Regions from separate parts of the Baaleninema sp. genome, predicted to be linked through region 1. Evidence: riboswitches for the same ligand, from Rfam matches in the RefSeq annotation. Region 1 holds a riboswitch; the other holds the start of a gene.

Region 1 (6,280 bases):
ACCCGCCGACAGCCTCGAAAAACTCGTCCAACAGGGCAAAGACGCCGAATACAACTTCATCAGCCAAGGAACGGGCGATGTCGATGTCTTCTCCCTGAAACTCACCGTTCTCTACGGCTTGAAAGGCATCGCCGCCTACGCCCACCACGCCGCCGAACTGGGCTATCAAGACGATCGCGTTTACGATTTCTTCTACGACGCCCTCGCTGCCCTCGGACGCCGCGACCTCGACCTCAACGATTGGGTACAGATTGCCTTAAAACTCGGGGAAATCAACCTAGTGGCCATGGAAATCCTCGACGCCGCCAACACCGAAACCTACGGACATCCCGTTCCGACGCAAGTTCCCATCACACCTCGCCCCGGAAAAGCGATTCTGATTTCCGGTCACGACTTAGCCGATGTTGAAGCCCTGCTGCAACAAACCGCCGGAACCGGTATCGACGTTTACACCCACGGCGAACTCTTACCCGCCCACGGCTACCCAAAACTGAAACAGAAATATCCCCATCTGTACGGTCATTACGGGACCGCGTGGCAAAACCAAACTCGCGAATTTAACGAGTTTCCCGGCCCCATCGTCATGACGACAAACTGCTTGATGCCCCCCAAACCCAGTTATCGCGATCGCGTGTTTACCTTGGGGGCGGTGGGCTATCCCGACCTCAAACACTTGCGACGGCAGGATTTGAGCCAAGTCATCCATATCGCCGAAGCGATGGCTGGCTTTACCGAAGAACCCGCCGAAGTGAAAACCGTCACCACCGGATTCGCCCGAAACGCCGTTCTCAGCGTCGCCGATACCGTCGTCGAAGCAGTCAAACAAGGCAAAATCCGCCATTTCTTCCTCGTCGGCGGTTGCGACGGGGCGAAAACCGAACGGGGATATTATACGGAGTTCGTCGAACGCGTTCCCGACGACTGCGTGGTGTTAACCCTGGCTTGCGGGAAGTTCCGCTTCTTCGATAAAGATTTGGGCGACATCGGCGGAATCCCCCGACTGATGGACGTGGGACAGTGTAACGACGCCTACTCCGCCATTCAAATCGCCCTGGCGTTGGCGAACGCTTTCGAGACCGACGTCAACCAGTTACCCCTGTCGATGGTGTTATCGTGGTACGAACAGAAAGCGGTTTCGATTCTCCTGACGCTGCTGTATTTGGGCATTCAAAACATCCGCCTCGGTCCGACGCTTCCGGCGTTCATTTCGCCCAAGGTGTTTGAGTTGCTGTCGCAAACCTACCATTTGCAGAAGATTACGACGCCGGATGAAGATTTGGCCGCCTGCTTGAATCGTTAAGTTTCGCCTCAAGTTTCTCCTCTAGGAACCGGACAACTCCTCTTTTCGGGAAAGTCGATTGGCTTTCCCGTTTTTTTCTGGGGAGAGAATCGAGTGTTTTCACCCCAGAGACACTGAGGACAGGGAGGTTTTACGGGAGACACGCCGACAACGCGTTAATGGGGGCGGAGCGAACCTCCTTAAAGGTGCATCAGGAAATTTTTAAATTTGGGTAGGTTAGGTGAAGCGAAAGCGAAACCCAACATCAAACATCTTTCACGAACCTCCTTAAAGGTGCGTCAGCTTGAGCAGTGTAATCCGAACAGTTATCGGTTTTCCCTCTGACGCACCCTACGCGCACCCTAACAACTCTTAAAACGTCACTCTCAAATTCGCTTGAAAGTTCCGACTCAACCCCGGAAAACCGGGATAAACTTCGTACTGTTCGTCAAACAAATTGTTCAAGCTGGCGTTGAGTTGCACGTTTTCACTAAAGGGAATTTGAGCTTTTAAATCGACCGTTGTACGACTCCCCAAGGTTTCCGTATTGGCGTTATCAACGAAGACCTCGCTGATGTGATGGAGGAAAACACCGGTGTAAAACCGGTTTGGACGAGCGTAAGCGACGCCTAAATTGAAACTGTCTCCATCTCGAAAACTTAAATCATTGCCTTCAATGCGTTCGTTTTGGTCTTCGATAATTCGCGTATCGTTCAGCGTCAAATTCGCAAAGGCAAAGAAGTTTTGAGCGAGTTTGATATTTAAATCCGCTTCCAGTCCGATAGTTTCGACTTCGCTAATATTGGTAAAGGTACTCGTGGGCGATCCGAATTCAAACGCTACCAGTTCGGAAATTCGGTTGAGGAAAAACGTTAGGCGAAACAGTCCGAAATCGCCAATTTCTTGGTCGAGGCCGATGTCGAAACTGTTACCTCGTTCCGGTCGCAAGTCGGGGTTTCCTTCTACGTTGAACGAGGCTAAACCTTCGATTTCTGAAATTAACGGCGCGTTGAAACTTCTGGCGTAGTTCGCTCGTAGACGGGTCGAATCGGTGACTCGCCACAGGAACCCCGCACTGGGAGAGGTAAAGGAACCATTTTCGAGGCTGTTGAAGTCTTGGCGGACGCCGACGTGAGCGGTGAAATCGGGGGTAATATCGAGTTCGTAGCGGGCAAAAATTGCCCCTTGGTCGATGTTGTCGTCGTAGTTTTCTCGACTTTCTCCGGTGAAGAAACTAAAGGTGTTGTTTTCGGAATTGACGGTGCGAAAATCGGCGCCGTAAGTGAGGTTGTGAGCGTCGGCGAGTTGCCAGCTATGCTGGAGTTGGAAGCCGAAGGCGGTGCGATCGATCTCGTCGCGGGTGGTGTTGGGATTGCGGAAGGTATAGTCAAGTACGTCGGTGTAAACGCGAGCGGTTAATAAGGAGTCGCCGTCGCTGTTGAGTTGCGATTCCCACAGTAAATCGAACAGCCAGTTTTCGGTGTATTGCTGTGCGTCTGGGGTCAAACTGTTGAATTGTCCGAGGCTTCCGGCGTCGGTGGGAACGCCGCCGGGAATTCCTAAATCGCGGGAGAGGTACAATCCGGTAAAGGTCAAACGGTTGCGATCGCCGATATCGGCGGTCAGTTTGACATCGACGTTATTGTAATTGACTTCGGCGTTGTCGCGGGTTCCGCTGAAGTCGATCGATTCGAGTTCAAAGGGAAAATCGTTTTCGGAATAGGTTCGATTGTACCCGACAACCCAGCCGAAATCGCCGACGGTTCCGCTGCTGCGAACGCTTTGCTGGTTGTAACCGAAACTTCCGAACCCGCCGCGAACGCTGAATTGCGGCTCTTCTGTCGGCTCTTGGGTGACGATGTTCAGGGTTCCCCCGACGCCACCGGAACCGTACAGCGTCGAACTTCCGCCGGGAACCAGTTCCAAACGCTCTACGAAATCCGTGGTGAAGGTGGCTAAGTCGAAGTCGCCGCCAAAGCCTAAATCGTTGAGAGGACGTCCGTTGAGGAGGATGAGGGTTTGGGTGGAATCGCCGCCTCGGATAAATTGCGAACTCACCGAACCCACCTGTCCGCCGGAGGTTCCGTCGCTGAGAACTCCAGGGAGAAACCGCAAGGCTTCATCGATAGTGACGGCGTTTAGGATTTCGAGTTGTTCGCGGGGAACCACGTACACGGGACGAGAGGAGTCTTGTAGGGTTCCTTCGAGACGAAAGGGTGCAAATACTGGTTGCGTGAGAATGCGATCGATGTAGATTTCGACTTCGGGAATCTCTTCTTCGGTGTCTGTTTCCTCTGTCTCGGGTTCCATCTCGGATTCCGGGGTTTGAGCCAGATTCAACGTCGGTGTTAACGTCAAGTTTGCAGGATCGCGATCGATCTCGAGCAGTTGAGTTTCCTCCGCCTCGGCGTCTACCGTCTCGGCGTCCACCGTCTTGGAATCGGGAACTGGCGATCGATCCTTGAGTTTCGAGACTTGAGATTTCGAGAACTGAGCGTCTGAAAACTGAGCGTCTGAAAACTGAGCGTCTGACGCCGCCACCGCCAACTGGCTGAAGGCTAATATGGCTCCGACGGCGGTACTCGCACTCAGGAAACGGAGATAAATGGGGAAGATGGAACGTTCGTTCAAACGGGTAGGTTTTGGCATTTTTTATCGACAATGACAGGCGATCGATCTGACGACCGACCGTTAATCTGGGCTACAAAAATTCAAACAAAATTAGCCTGCGATCGCTCATGAAATTGCGATCAAAAAACATCTCGAGAAGGCATTGTTTCTCGAGCGTTAAACTTTAACGAATGGGGGGAACGAACTGCAAAACTCGCCAGAGCAGCTTAGCAATTTTTGCGAGGCGTTACCATGCGAAACCACCGACAATCGGTCGTTTCAAGACTCAGCGAGTGCTGAGCCCCCCAGCGAAATATTAAAAATCGAAAAAGACTCGAATTCACTTCCATCTGTACCTCGCAGATGCTTGCCAAAGCTACCTTTCAGACGGCGGGCATCCTGACTTAGAGACTCGCATCTCCTCACAGTTGCGGGACAGCGCCGGATTTTCACCGAACTTTCCCCGTTACCTCTGGTGGCTGACCCCCACCAGAACCGACTGGCTGTAGTGTACCACGAAAATGGTTCTCGCTAGAATAATTCAGCCACGCTTCAATGAATTTACAATTCGTTACGGACTTTAATTTTTTGGGGATCTCCCAGGGCGTCTCGAAGTATGAGGGGCGGTCAAACTTACTCCATCTGTCAAGTTCCCAAAACGTAAATTGAATTGACACCTAGAGACCGTTGCTTTCACAATAGAGTTATGAATAGACTTAGAAAAATAGACCGAGTAATATTCCTTGCGGTAAACTCAAAGTCTTTCTCGCGTTATCGATCGGTATTTTGGTAATGTCAATTGCTGCCCGACAGCTTACCGGAGGATATCCCAACCATCCGGTTGTTCGAGATATCTCGTTGACGGTGATACCGGGAGAATGGCTCGCGATTCTGGGGGCGAACGGTTCGGGAAAATCGACGCTCCTGCGGTTGTTGAGTCGCCTCCTCGAGCCGGAACGGGGCGCGATCTCGCTCGACGGAAAGGCGATCGAACGGTTTACGCCGCGACAACTCGCCCGTCAAATCGCGTTTTTACCCCAGCAACAGGCGGAACTTCCCGAAGAAATGACGGTGCGTCAGTTGGTGAGTGCGGGTCGATCGCCCCATCAACCCTGGTGGAAATGGGAACTCAGCCCAGACGATCGCTATTGGGTGGAACTAGCGATGCGATATACCCAAATCTCCCCCTTCGCCGATCGCCCCGTGGCTGCGTTGTCGGGAGGCGAGCGACAGCGAGCGTTTCTCGCCTTGGCGTTAGCTCAAAACCCTCAAGTTTTGTTACTCGACGAACCGACGACGTTCCTCGATATTTGCTATCAGCTCGAACTCTTGGATTTACTCGATTCTCTCAATCGAAAACAGGGTTTATCGATCGTGACGGTGCTGCACGATATTAACTTAGCGGCTCGCTACAGCCATCGCATCGCTTTAATGAAAGACGGTCAGTTGGTTGAGGTGGGAACCTCGCGGGAAGTTCTGACTCCCGAAAACATTAAGTTAGTGTTTGGCGTCGAGGCAACTGTGATTTCAACCCCGGTAGGATTGCAGGTTTATCCATTGAGAGCCGCGAAAACAGCAGAGTTAACGATTTGAATCATTTTTTTAGGGTGTTTTAAATGGGTGGAGGGTCGATTAAAAAAATTTTTAAGGAATTAAAAAATTGTATTGAAAATTGACGAGATGGTCTAGAAATGGACGAATTCACTCAAAAAGTCTACTCAAAAAATCGTAAATCTTCCCAAAAAATTTTACTGTATGGATTGAGCGGGTCGTTACTCGTTCACGGAGTCGTTTTGACGGCACTTTCTCTCGGATCGATCGCGTCCAACCGAGAGATCGATCGATCCGAACCCATCGAAATCGTCGTCCTCGATCGATCCTCTTCTCCCCCCTCACCCCAACTCGACGCCCCCAGCGCAACCCCTTCTAACCCTTCCCAATCGAGCGCTTCCGTCGAATCCTCCAGCAGCACCACCTTCGCCGCCCCTCAGACGAGAACCCAGGCGAGCGAGACGAGTCAGGAGCGAGCGATCGCCCCAACCCGTCGCCCTTCAGACTCCAACCGTTCCACCCCCGCCTCCGAACCCGCTTCACAATCCGGATTCCCGTTGGGAACCAACAACAACAACGCCACTCGCCCCACCACCGAAGGCGAAACCACCCCAGGCGAAACCACCCCAGGCGAAACCACCCAAGGCGAAACGTCAGAGGGAAATTCATCAAACACCCCTGTATCAACAGGTTCGCCATCTAACGATTCGACATCCCGAAGCGGCGGCGGTGCGCCAACCGACAGTTCCGCAAGCGGCGGCGGAGAAGCCTCCGACTCCGAAGGTGGAAACAGTCCAGAATCCGGCGAAATCGGGGAAAACAGAACCGAACAAGCCATCA
Region 2 (8,392 bases), on a different contig from region 1:
CCCCCGCCTTGGTGATTTTAGGGGTTGTAAACATCGTGTACGGGGCGCTGACGGCGTTCGCCCAAGACAACCTGAAACGTCGTTTGGCCTGTTCCTCCATCTCTCACATGGGCTTCGTCCTCATCGGTATTGCTTCCTTCACGGATGTTGGTATGAACGGTGCAGTCCTGCAAATGCTGTCCCACGGACTGATTGCAGCGATGCTCTTCTTCCTGGCTGGCGTCACCTACGAACGGACTCATACGCTTTCGATGGAAAAAATGGGCGGTTTAGCTAAAACCATGCCGAAAACCTTTGCGTTGTTCACCGCTGGCGCGATGGCGTCCCTGGCACTCCCGGGAATGAGCGGTTTCATCGGCGAACTGACGGTGTTTATCGGTATCTCCTCCAGCGACGCTTACAGCAACATCTTTAAAGTGGTGGTCGTGCTGCTGTCGGCGGTGGGACTGATTGCAACGCCGATTTACTTGCTCTCGATGCTGCGTAGTGTGTTCTACGGCAATGAAACGGGTATCGAAATCGATTCTTGGTTGGATGCCAAACCTCGGGAAATTGTCATCACCGCTTGTCTGTTGCTGCCGATTATCGGAATTGGTTTCTATCCCAAAATCGCCACCCAAACCTACGACGTGAAAACCACCGAGGTGGCGGCCGAAGTTCGCAACGCTTTACCGGTGTTCGCCCAACGTCGCCAACAGAACCAACTGTTCTCGGGCGGTTTGTTCGCTCCCGAAACGGCAAATTCGCAAGGATTGTTGAGTGTCGCCGATTTAGGAAAAGGCGCCTAGGGGTTCGATCGCTTTCTTTCAATATTGCTCTCGAGGCAATTTTCTCTCGATGCAGAATATGCCTCTCTCGATTTCGAGGGAGGTATTTTTTTGTGCCAGTGCCGCCAATTTCAAGCTGTGCGATTCGCTATGCTGGATGGTTAAGCAGCTTTTTCGATCTATCGTGAAATTCGATCGATTCCAACCGAATTACTCTGCTGTCGAAATCGCGTTAATTTACGCCATCATCGGCAGTTTGTGGATTGTCCTGTCCGATCGCGCCATCGATGCCGTTTTTGAGACGCCTCATATCGTCACCGAACTCCAAACCCTAAAAGGCTGGGGTTTCGTGTTGGTCACGAGTTTACTTTTATATGGGTTGGTACGGCGGAGCGTTCGATCGCTCCAACGCAGTTACAATTTGCTTTACACCGTCCTCGAAAGTACCACGGACGCCATTTTTGCCAAAGATATCGAGGGGCGGTACGTCCTGGCGAACTCCGCCAGTGCCAGAGCCTTAAAGCTCCATCTCGAGGAAATGCTCGGCGCCACCGATGAGGAGCTGTTGGAGGCGGAAACCGCCCGTCAAATCCGCCAAAACGACCGACAGGTTCTCGCCCGAGGAGGCACTCAGCTATTTAAAGAAAACGTTCTCGTCGAGAACCGACCGACCACCTTTCTCACTACGAAAGATGTTTGGTACGACCCTCGGGGTAAGGCCATCGGAATTATCGGCATTTCGCGAGACATTACGGAAATCGATCGAGCGCGTCAAGCTCTGGCTGAGTCGGAACGTCGCTATCGGCTGTTGTTCGAGTGCCACCCACAACCCCTGTGGGTTTACGACCTGGAAACCTTGGCATTTTTAGCCGTCAACCATGCGGCGATCGATGCCTACGGATATAGCGAAGCGGAATTTCTCGAGATGACCATCGCCGACATTCGCCCCTCGGAAGACGTACCCCAGTTACTCGACAACGTGGCTCAGGTGGGGGAGGGAATCGATCGCGCGGGACTTTGGCGACACATCAAAAAAGACGGCTCGACGATCGATGTTGAAATTACCTCCCATCCGCTGGAATTTGACGGACGCCGGGCTGAAGTCGTCCTGGCTAACGACGTGACCGAACGCTTAGCCGTCGAACGCCGCCTCGAACGTTACGCCTTTTGCGATTTGGTGACGGGACTGCCCAACCGCAACAATTTTTTAACCTATGTCGAACGGGCGATGACGAGGGTGCGACGGCGCGAAACTTCCCAGTTTGCCGTGTTGTACCTGAGTTTAGACAATTTCGTGCGGCTGAAATTCAGCCTCGGTCACGATCTGGTGGAACAAATGCTCGTGCAAGCGGCGACGCGCCTGGGGTCTGTTGTTCCCGAAGCGGTGGTGACGCGGGTTGAAAGCAACGAATTCGCCGTTCTCCTTGAAGCAACGCCGTCGGACATCGACGCCAGCGCAGAACGGATACAGGCGTAACTGTCCCAGGAATACGTTATCGGCAACCACGAAATCTTTACCGATGTCAGCCTCGGAATCGTGTTCAGTTCCATGAGGTTCGATCGACCCGAAGACTATTTGCAAGCCGGAGATACGGCGATGCACCGGGCGCAACTGTCCAAACGCCACCGGGACTGTTTGACCTTTACCCCGGCCTGGCAAGAAGAAGCCAGACGTCGCATCGAACTCGATACCGCCCTGCGTCGGGCGTTGGAACGACGAGAATTTCAACTGCACTACCAACCGATTTTCGAGTTGGAATCGCGGCAACTGGTGGGATTCGAGGCGTTGGTGCGCTGGTACAGTCCTCAGCGAGGTTTGGTGTCGCCGAACGAGTTCGTTCCGCTGGCGGAGGAGACGGGGTTAATTGTCATTTTGGGAGAGTGGATTCTCGAGGAAGCCTGTTGGCAGTTGCGGGATTGGCAGTTACGTTTTGGCTGGCCGAGACTGTCGCTGTCGGTGAACGTGGCGGCGGTGCAGTTGACGCAACCGGGGTTTGTGGAACTGGTCGATCGCCTGTTGCGGGAAACGGAGATTGCGCCCGCTTCCTTGCGCCTCGAAATTACCGAGACGGCGTTGATGGACAACACGCAGCGATCGCAAATCTGTTTGCAACAGCTCAAACAGCTCGGCGTCTCGTTGAGTATCGACGATTTCGGGACGGGGTACTCGTCGTTGAGTTACCTGCACTCGTTCCCCTTCGATGTGATGAAGATCGATCGATCTTTTGTCATGCAACTGTTGGAGAATCCCAAAAGCTTGGAAATCGTCCGTAACATTTTGCTGCTGGCGCAAAATTTGCGGTTGCAGACCATCGCCGAAGGGGTCGAAACTGAGTTGCAATTGCGCCAACTCGAGCTTCTCAACTGTGATTTCGGACAGGGATATTGGTTCGATCGACCCCTTCCGGCAGAAGACGCCCGAAAACGCATCGAACGACATCTTTCCAGTTAACGGTTGTCCGCCACCGGGGGAATTTTAGCAATAATGCGTTTTTTGAGGAGTTTCGGACGTTCCGACCAGCGCAACAAGCCCTGGGGGGACTCGCAATAGCGATCGACGAATTCCAATACTGAGGCGGAAAGGCTGTCGAGTGCGCTGTCGTCGGCATTTAAGTCGCCGAAAAGATAAGTGTATTTACCCGAAGCCGAAAGAGACACCGTACAGCCGCGATCGCAGGCGTCCATACATTCGACGGGACAGACGGACAATCGGTCTTTTAACGGAGAAGTTTCGGCGTTCGATCGCAAGCGATCGAGGAGTTTCTCGCCATTGCTTCGACCGATACGGCGTCCGTTTTCCCAGGCGATACCGCAGGTCGTGCAGACGAACAGCGTCGGTTCTGCTTTAGAAAAATCCATCATCTGTACCTCGCAGACGTGATGTGTATGGTGGATCGATCGTCAGCGGCGGGCATCCTGACTCAGAGGCATCGAACGGGAACCGTTCCACCTCAACACAGTTGCGGGACAGCGTCGGATTTTCACCGAACTTTCCCCCTTACGTTTGACGGCTGATCCCCGCCAAAACCGCTCAATTTTTCGATTCTAACACCTTGGAACCGGGAACCGGGAACGGGGAACCGGGAACCGTTCCTCCTCGATCGCACCATCACCCCCTCAAGGCTGCGATCGAACGCTGACGCGAACCAGAACAGCGGTGATATTATCGCGTCCGTTTTGAGTATTGGCTAAATTAATGAGTTCGGTGGCGGCGGCGTCGAGGTCGCTAGATTCCCTGAGAAACGGTTGTAAGTGGGTTTCCCAGTAGATTTCCACGAGGTTGTTATCGGTGAGGCCGTCCGAGGCCAGAAGAAATAAAGTATTTTCAGAAAGATTGAAAAAGCGAACGTCCGGCCGCAGGGCGTCGTTATCGCGAGGTCCGAGGGCTTGGGTCAGTTGGTAGGCTTCCGGACGACTGTAGGCCACAGCGGGGTCGATTCCTTGTCGGATGGCGTGTTGTCCCACTTCGTGATCGGTGGTGAGTTGTTGGAGTCCCCCTCGGGCGGTGAGGCGATACAGGCGGGAGTCTCCCACATGGGCGACAGCAGCGCGATCGCCGTTGACCAAAAGCATGACGAGGGTGGTTCCCATGCGGCCGCTTCCCTGGCGGCTTTGGTCTTGATTCAGGTCGTAAATGGCGCGGTTGGCGCGATCGATGGCCTCGCGAATAGCGGTTTCGTTGGGGAGGTCGTCGCCCCACTGCTGAGATAGGGTTTCGACGATGATTTCCGCAGCCATGCTACTGGCGATATCGCCGCCCTCGTGGCCGCCCATTCCGTCGCAAAGGACGTACAAGCCCCGGGAGGTGACGGTTCGAGCGGCGGGGGTTTCGCGGAAGTCTCGTTGCGTCCAAATGGCGAAGGTGTCTTCGTTGCGGGGGCGATGGCGTCCGATATCAGTTTTTCCGCCGTGTTCGAGATAGACGACGGGGGCGATGGGGGCGGTTACGGTGATGTCCTCTTCTTCGAGGGACTCGATATCGTCCCAGGCGGTGGGTTCGCTATCCTCTTCTTCGCGCCTGTCGATGAGGTCGTCGAGTCCGTCGCCGATGCTTTGGGGATGGTCGAGGATAGCCCGTTCGACTTGCTGTAAAAACCGAGCGATATCGGACGGGGGCGGTTCGGAGAGGGATTGAAAGAGCGTCCTCCAGGCTTGTGCGAGGACGGTCAAGGTCAGGGGTCGATCGCTCGGGTCGGAATACAGCCGTTGCAAGCAGATGGCGCGATCGCCGTCGAGGTGAAGGTTGTGCAGTTGGGTCAAACTGCTGCGACAGGAGAGCGCCGTTAAAATCGACCACAAATCGAGCATTTGGTACATCCAATACAAGCGTTGCAACGACGAAACGGTTCGCCATCGATCGAGAACGCGGGGAAGGGTCGATCGATCTTCAAGGAGAACTACCGTATGGCCGTTATTGTGCCAGGTATCTTGAAGTCGCGGCAACGCGGAGTTGGACTGACAGCGGGGATGGAGATAGGGTCGCGCTAAGTCGGGAACTTGATTGTCTGTACTGTAGGAACTGACGCCGTTGGTGAAATAGGGAGGAAGTTGGGGGTGAAGGTCGTAGGCGCGGGTTTCGATCTCGCCGTATTCGTTGAGTTTTCCCAGGTCGAAGAAACGGTAGCGTTGTTGGGAATCGAGATAGGGGGGAAGGGTGGAGGCGGTGAACTTGGCCGAGACCACCGCTGCAAACCAGATCGGGTTTTGGGAGGGGAGAGGCGCACCACATTGGGAACAGGATTCGCGATCCTTGGGGTTGAGGGTGTGACAGTGGGGACAGACCAGCATGGCGACGGCGATCGAAATTGATATCTTCTATGGTGCGCTATTTCCAGCTTCGCGATTTCGATCGCCGAAACGGGACGCTCCGGCGTTTTTCACCACACCGCCGTTGCAGTTCGGAGAGTTCGGCGGCGCTGAGGTCTCGCCACTGTCCCGGTTGTAGGGTCTCTATCTTCAGATTTTCCATCCCGACACGCACCAGTCGCAAGGTGGGATATCCCACGGCGGCGGTCATGCGTCGGACTTGGCGGTTGCGTCCTTCGGTGAGGGTCATTTCCAGCCAGCCGGTGGGGACGTTTTTACGAAAGCGAACGGGGGGATTTCGCGGCGGTAAGTCCGGTTCCACGCTTAACCGTCGCACCTTCGCCGGTCGAGTGCGATACTGACGGATGGTCACGCCGTCTCGCAGCCGTTGCAAACTCGCCTCGTCGGGAATGCGTTCCACCTGTACCCAGTAGGTGCGATTTTTGCCAAATTGCGGGTCGAGCAGTCGATGTTTGAGCCGTCCGTCGTTCGTCAGCAGTAACAGACCTTCGCTGTCGCGATCGAGCCGTCCGACGGAATACACTGAGGGAACGTCGATGTAGTCTTTGAGGGTACGCCGAGGGCTGTCGCTGTCGTCCGTAAACTGACACAGCACGTCATAGGGTTTGTAAAACAGAAGATATCGATACAAGGTTGGAAATCTCGAATCAAAACGGAAACACTGGCGCCGGACGGACGCCAATGGGGGGTTCCCACCTCGGAGAGGTCAATCCTCTGTTTCCTCCGAACGCGGCGAAGGGGGTCGATGGATGGACTGCTCGAAATTGAGGCGTTGTTCGACGTTGCGGAGGAAGTAGCCGCTAATCATCGCCGAAGCCAGCAACCGCCCTAAGTTTTCGCGACTGGTGGTCACGCTGACGCCGAAGTGTTCCGGAGGTAAACTTCCCAGCAAACCGACGATGTTCCGTTCCATCACTTGTACCACTTCTGTGGAGCCAGGTTTGGAGAGATGAGAAACCACTTCCGGACTGAGCGACTGGACGTAATCCCACAGTAGGTTTTGGGCTTCGTCGTCGCTGTCTAAAAATTCGGGCATCTGGTTTCGATCGAATGGGTTCGTCAAGATGGCCTCCTCGCAGCCGAGACTGCTGCCTCGCTACTTTCGTCCTATACCGCTAGTTTGCCACATTTTTCCGGGCGATCGAAAATCTGGAAGCTAAGTTTTGTGGTTGTCTCTGTTGAAATTTGCTCGGTTTCCACCGACCTGGCTCCTCTAATTTTTAGCCCGTATTTTCTCTGCACCCTCTCCCTTTGAAAGGGGCTTTTGCCGGAGGTTAGAGTCGCTTCGCTTCTCGGGACAATGAGGTGGGAGATTGTCGGTTTGACCGCTCGACTTTTTTTCGCAGGTTCCCTGATTTTAAAGTTTCGTTGCCTGGGGCGATCGCACTTCTCAAGAAACAGCCAACCTCGTCTTTGATGGGGTTGGCTTCCGAAGATTTGATGGCCACCGGTTAAATCGGCTCTGTTTTTCAAGATCGGGTTAAACAATGCCGCTGACGATGGCAACGGTGGCGAGGCAGATGACGATGCCCATTATCAAGGCAATGGTAAAATAAGGGGCGTGGTTTACGTTGTGAAGATAGCGATTCACTTCTTCATCTTCTGGCTCTGGATGCCAAATCATAGGCTTCATAATACGTTCTCCGTAAATTCTGCTAGAATCTTTGTATTTTTAAATTAGTCAATTTTACGGAGAAATGCCAGTATTGAAGTTAATCTTAAATTTTCTTCTTGAAAATTAATAGGATTTTCTGTTAAAATAAGCAGAAAGACTTTTCTATGAGAGCGACAAAATTTTCGATCGCATCTCATATAGACTCGGAAGATCCCCGGCATCTCCAAGATGCCGGGGATATAGAGCGAAATCTAGAGCGAAACGCAGTAAGTTCGATTGAGATGCGAGCTGTCGATCGCATCTATCGATAGACGCTTCCGCCGCCACCGGGAAGCAAGGACAGTTGCGAGGGACGAATACTGTAACCGACGCTAACCTCAATATCGCCATCCCAATTTTCAACAGACAAGCGGCGATCGCCGTCACCTTCGTAATCGTAATAGCGACAGGATTCCGCCTTGCGTTTTTGAATCGTTCCCATACGACTCATATTCGCTTTTCCCGACTCCACCCGAGTAAAAGTTTCGCCGCCGTATTCAAGAGATTTCGGCGGTTTCCCCGAAATCCCCAAATCCTCAGAAACCGATTCCAACCAAGACACCTCGATGGTGTCGTCTTCGGAGACAGACAGCCAGCGAATATCGTCGCCATCTTGCAGCATATATTCCAGCCACACGAAGCCGTCATCGTCGTAAGTCAGTTTTCCCTCAACCACCCAATCGCGCTCTTCAAACTGCACGATATCGCCAATTTGCAGCGTAAACAGCGTTCGGTTGAGGGGCGGAAGTTCCTCCGCGAGGGGACGTTGAGACGCGAGACGTTTCTGATTGGTGACGAGGTAAACCGCCACGCCAACCACGACCACAACAGCAATCCAGAATAAAAAAACCATAGTTTTTAAGATGGGGAAGACGGAAGAGGGAAAAGCGAAGACAGTTATCAATTATCAATTATCAATGGTCAATTAATACATCTGCCATCGTCCTTCGGTTTGATATTGAACGATTTTAGGATGGACGAGTCGGTTAATTTCAACGTTGTCGAGGGAAATGTCGGCGGGGAGGTGGAACAGTCCCGGTAGGATATCGGCGGTGAGGAAACGGGTATTGATGGGAAGATCGAGGGTGGCGGGGTTGAATTCCCCTTGGGTGGCGAGGACGAATCCCCAAGGTCCGAAACTGGG

The links. Region 1 has a riboswitch for cobalamin ahead of ACP5D4_RS13415 (TonB-dependent receptor). Riboswitches for the same ligand answer to the same signal wherever they lie in the genome.
Region 2: it holds a riboswitch for cobalamin, as region 1 does, so the genes downstream of both, ACP5D4_RS09055 (DUF1636 domain-containing protein) here and ACP5D4_RS13415 (TonB-dependent receptor) in region 1, are expected to answer to the same signal.

Annotation. Positions count from the first base shown of each region.
Region 1 covers NZ_JBNGCO010000065.1:21,313-27,592, reverse strand. Annotated here, with positions in the region: partial or broken gene hcp (hydroxylamine reductase) at 1-1,300, shown strand, start outside; gene ACP5D4_RS13415 (TonB-dependent receptor) at 1,652-3,928, opposite strand; cobalamin riboswitch at 4,262-4,404, opposite strand; gene ACP5D4_RS13410 (ABC transporter ATP-binding protein) at 4,682-5,482, shown strand; partial or broken gene ACP5D4_RS13405 (hypothetical protein) at 5,581-6,280, shown strand, end outside.
Region 2 covers NZ_JBNGCO010000034.1:28,406-36,797, reverse strand. Annotated here, with positions in the region: gene ACP5D4_RS09070 (NAD(P)H-quinone oxidoreductase subunit 4) at 1-788, shown strand, start outside; gene ACP5D4_RS09065 (PAS domain-containing protein) at 952-2,244, shown strand; gene ACP5D4_RS09060 (putative bifunctional diguanylate cyclase/phosphodiesterase) at 2,317-3,219, shown strand; gene ACP5D4_RS09055 (DUF1636 domain-containing protein) at 3,216-3,629, opposite strand; cobalamin riboswitch at 3,657-3,814, opposite strand; gene ACP5D4_RS09050 (serine/threonine phosphatase) at 3,885-5,555, opposite strand; gene ACP5D4_RS09045 (pseudouridine synthase) at 5,593-6,225, opposite strand; gene ACP5D4_RS09040 (DUF760 domain-containing protein) at 6,301-6,630, opposite strand; gene ACP5D4_RS09035 (hypothetical protein) at 7,075-7,218, opposite strand; gene ACP5D4_RS09030 (DUF4178 domain-containing protein) at 7,511-8,101, opposite strand; gene ACP5D4_RS09025 (polyamine aminopropyltransferase) at 8,174-8,392, opposite strand, start outside.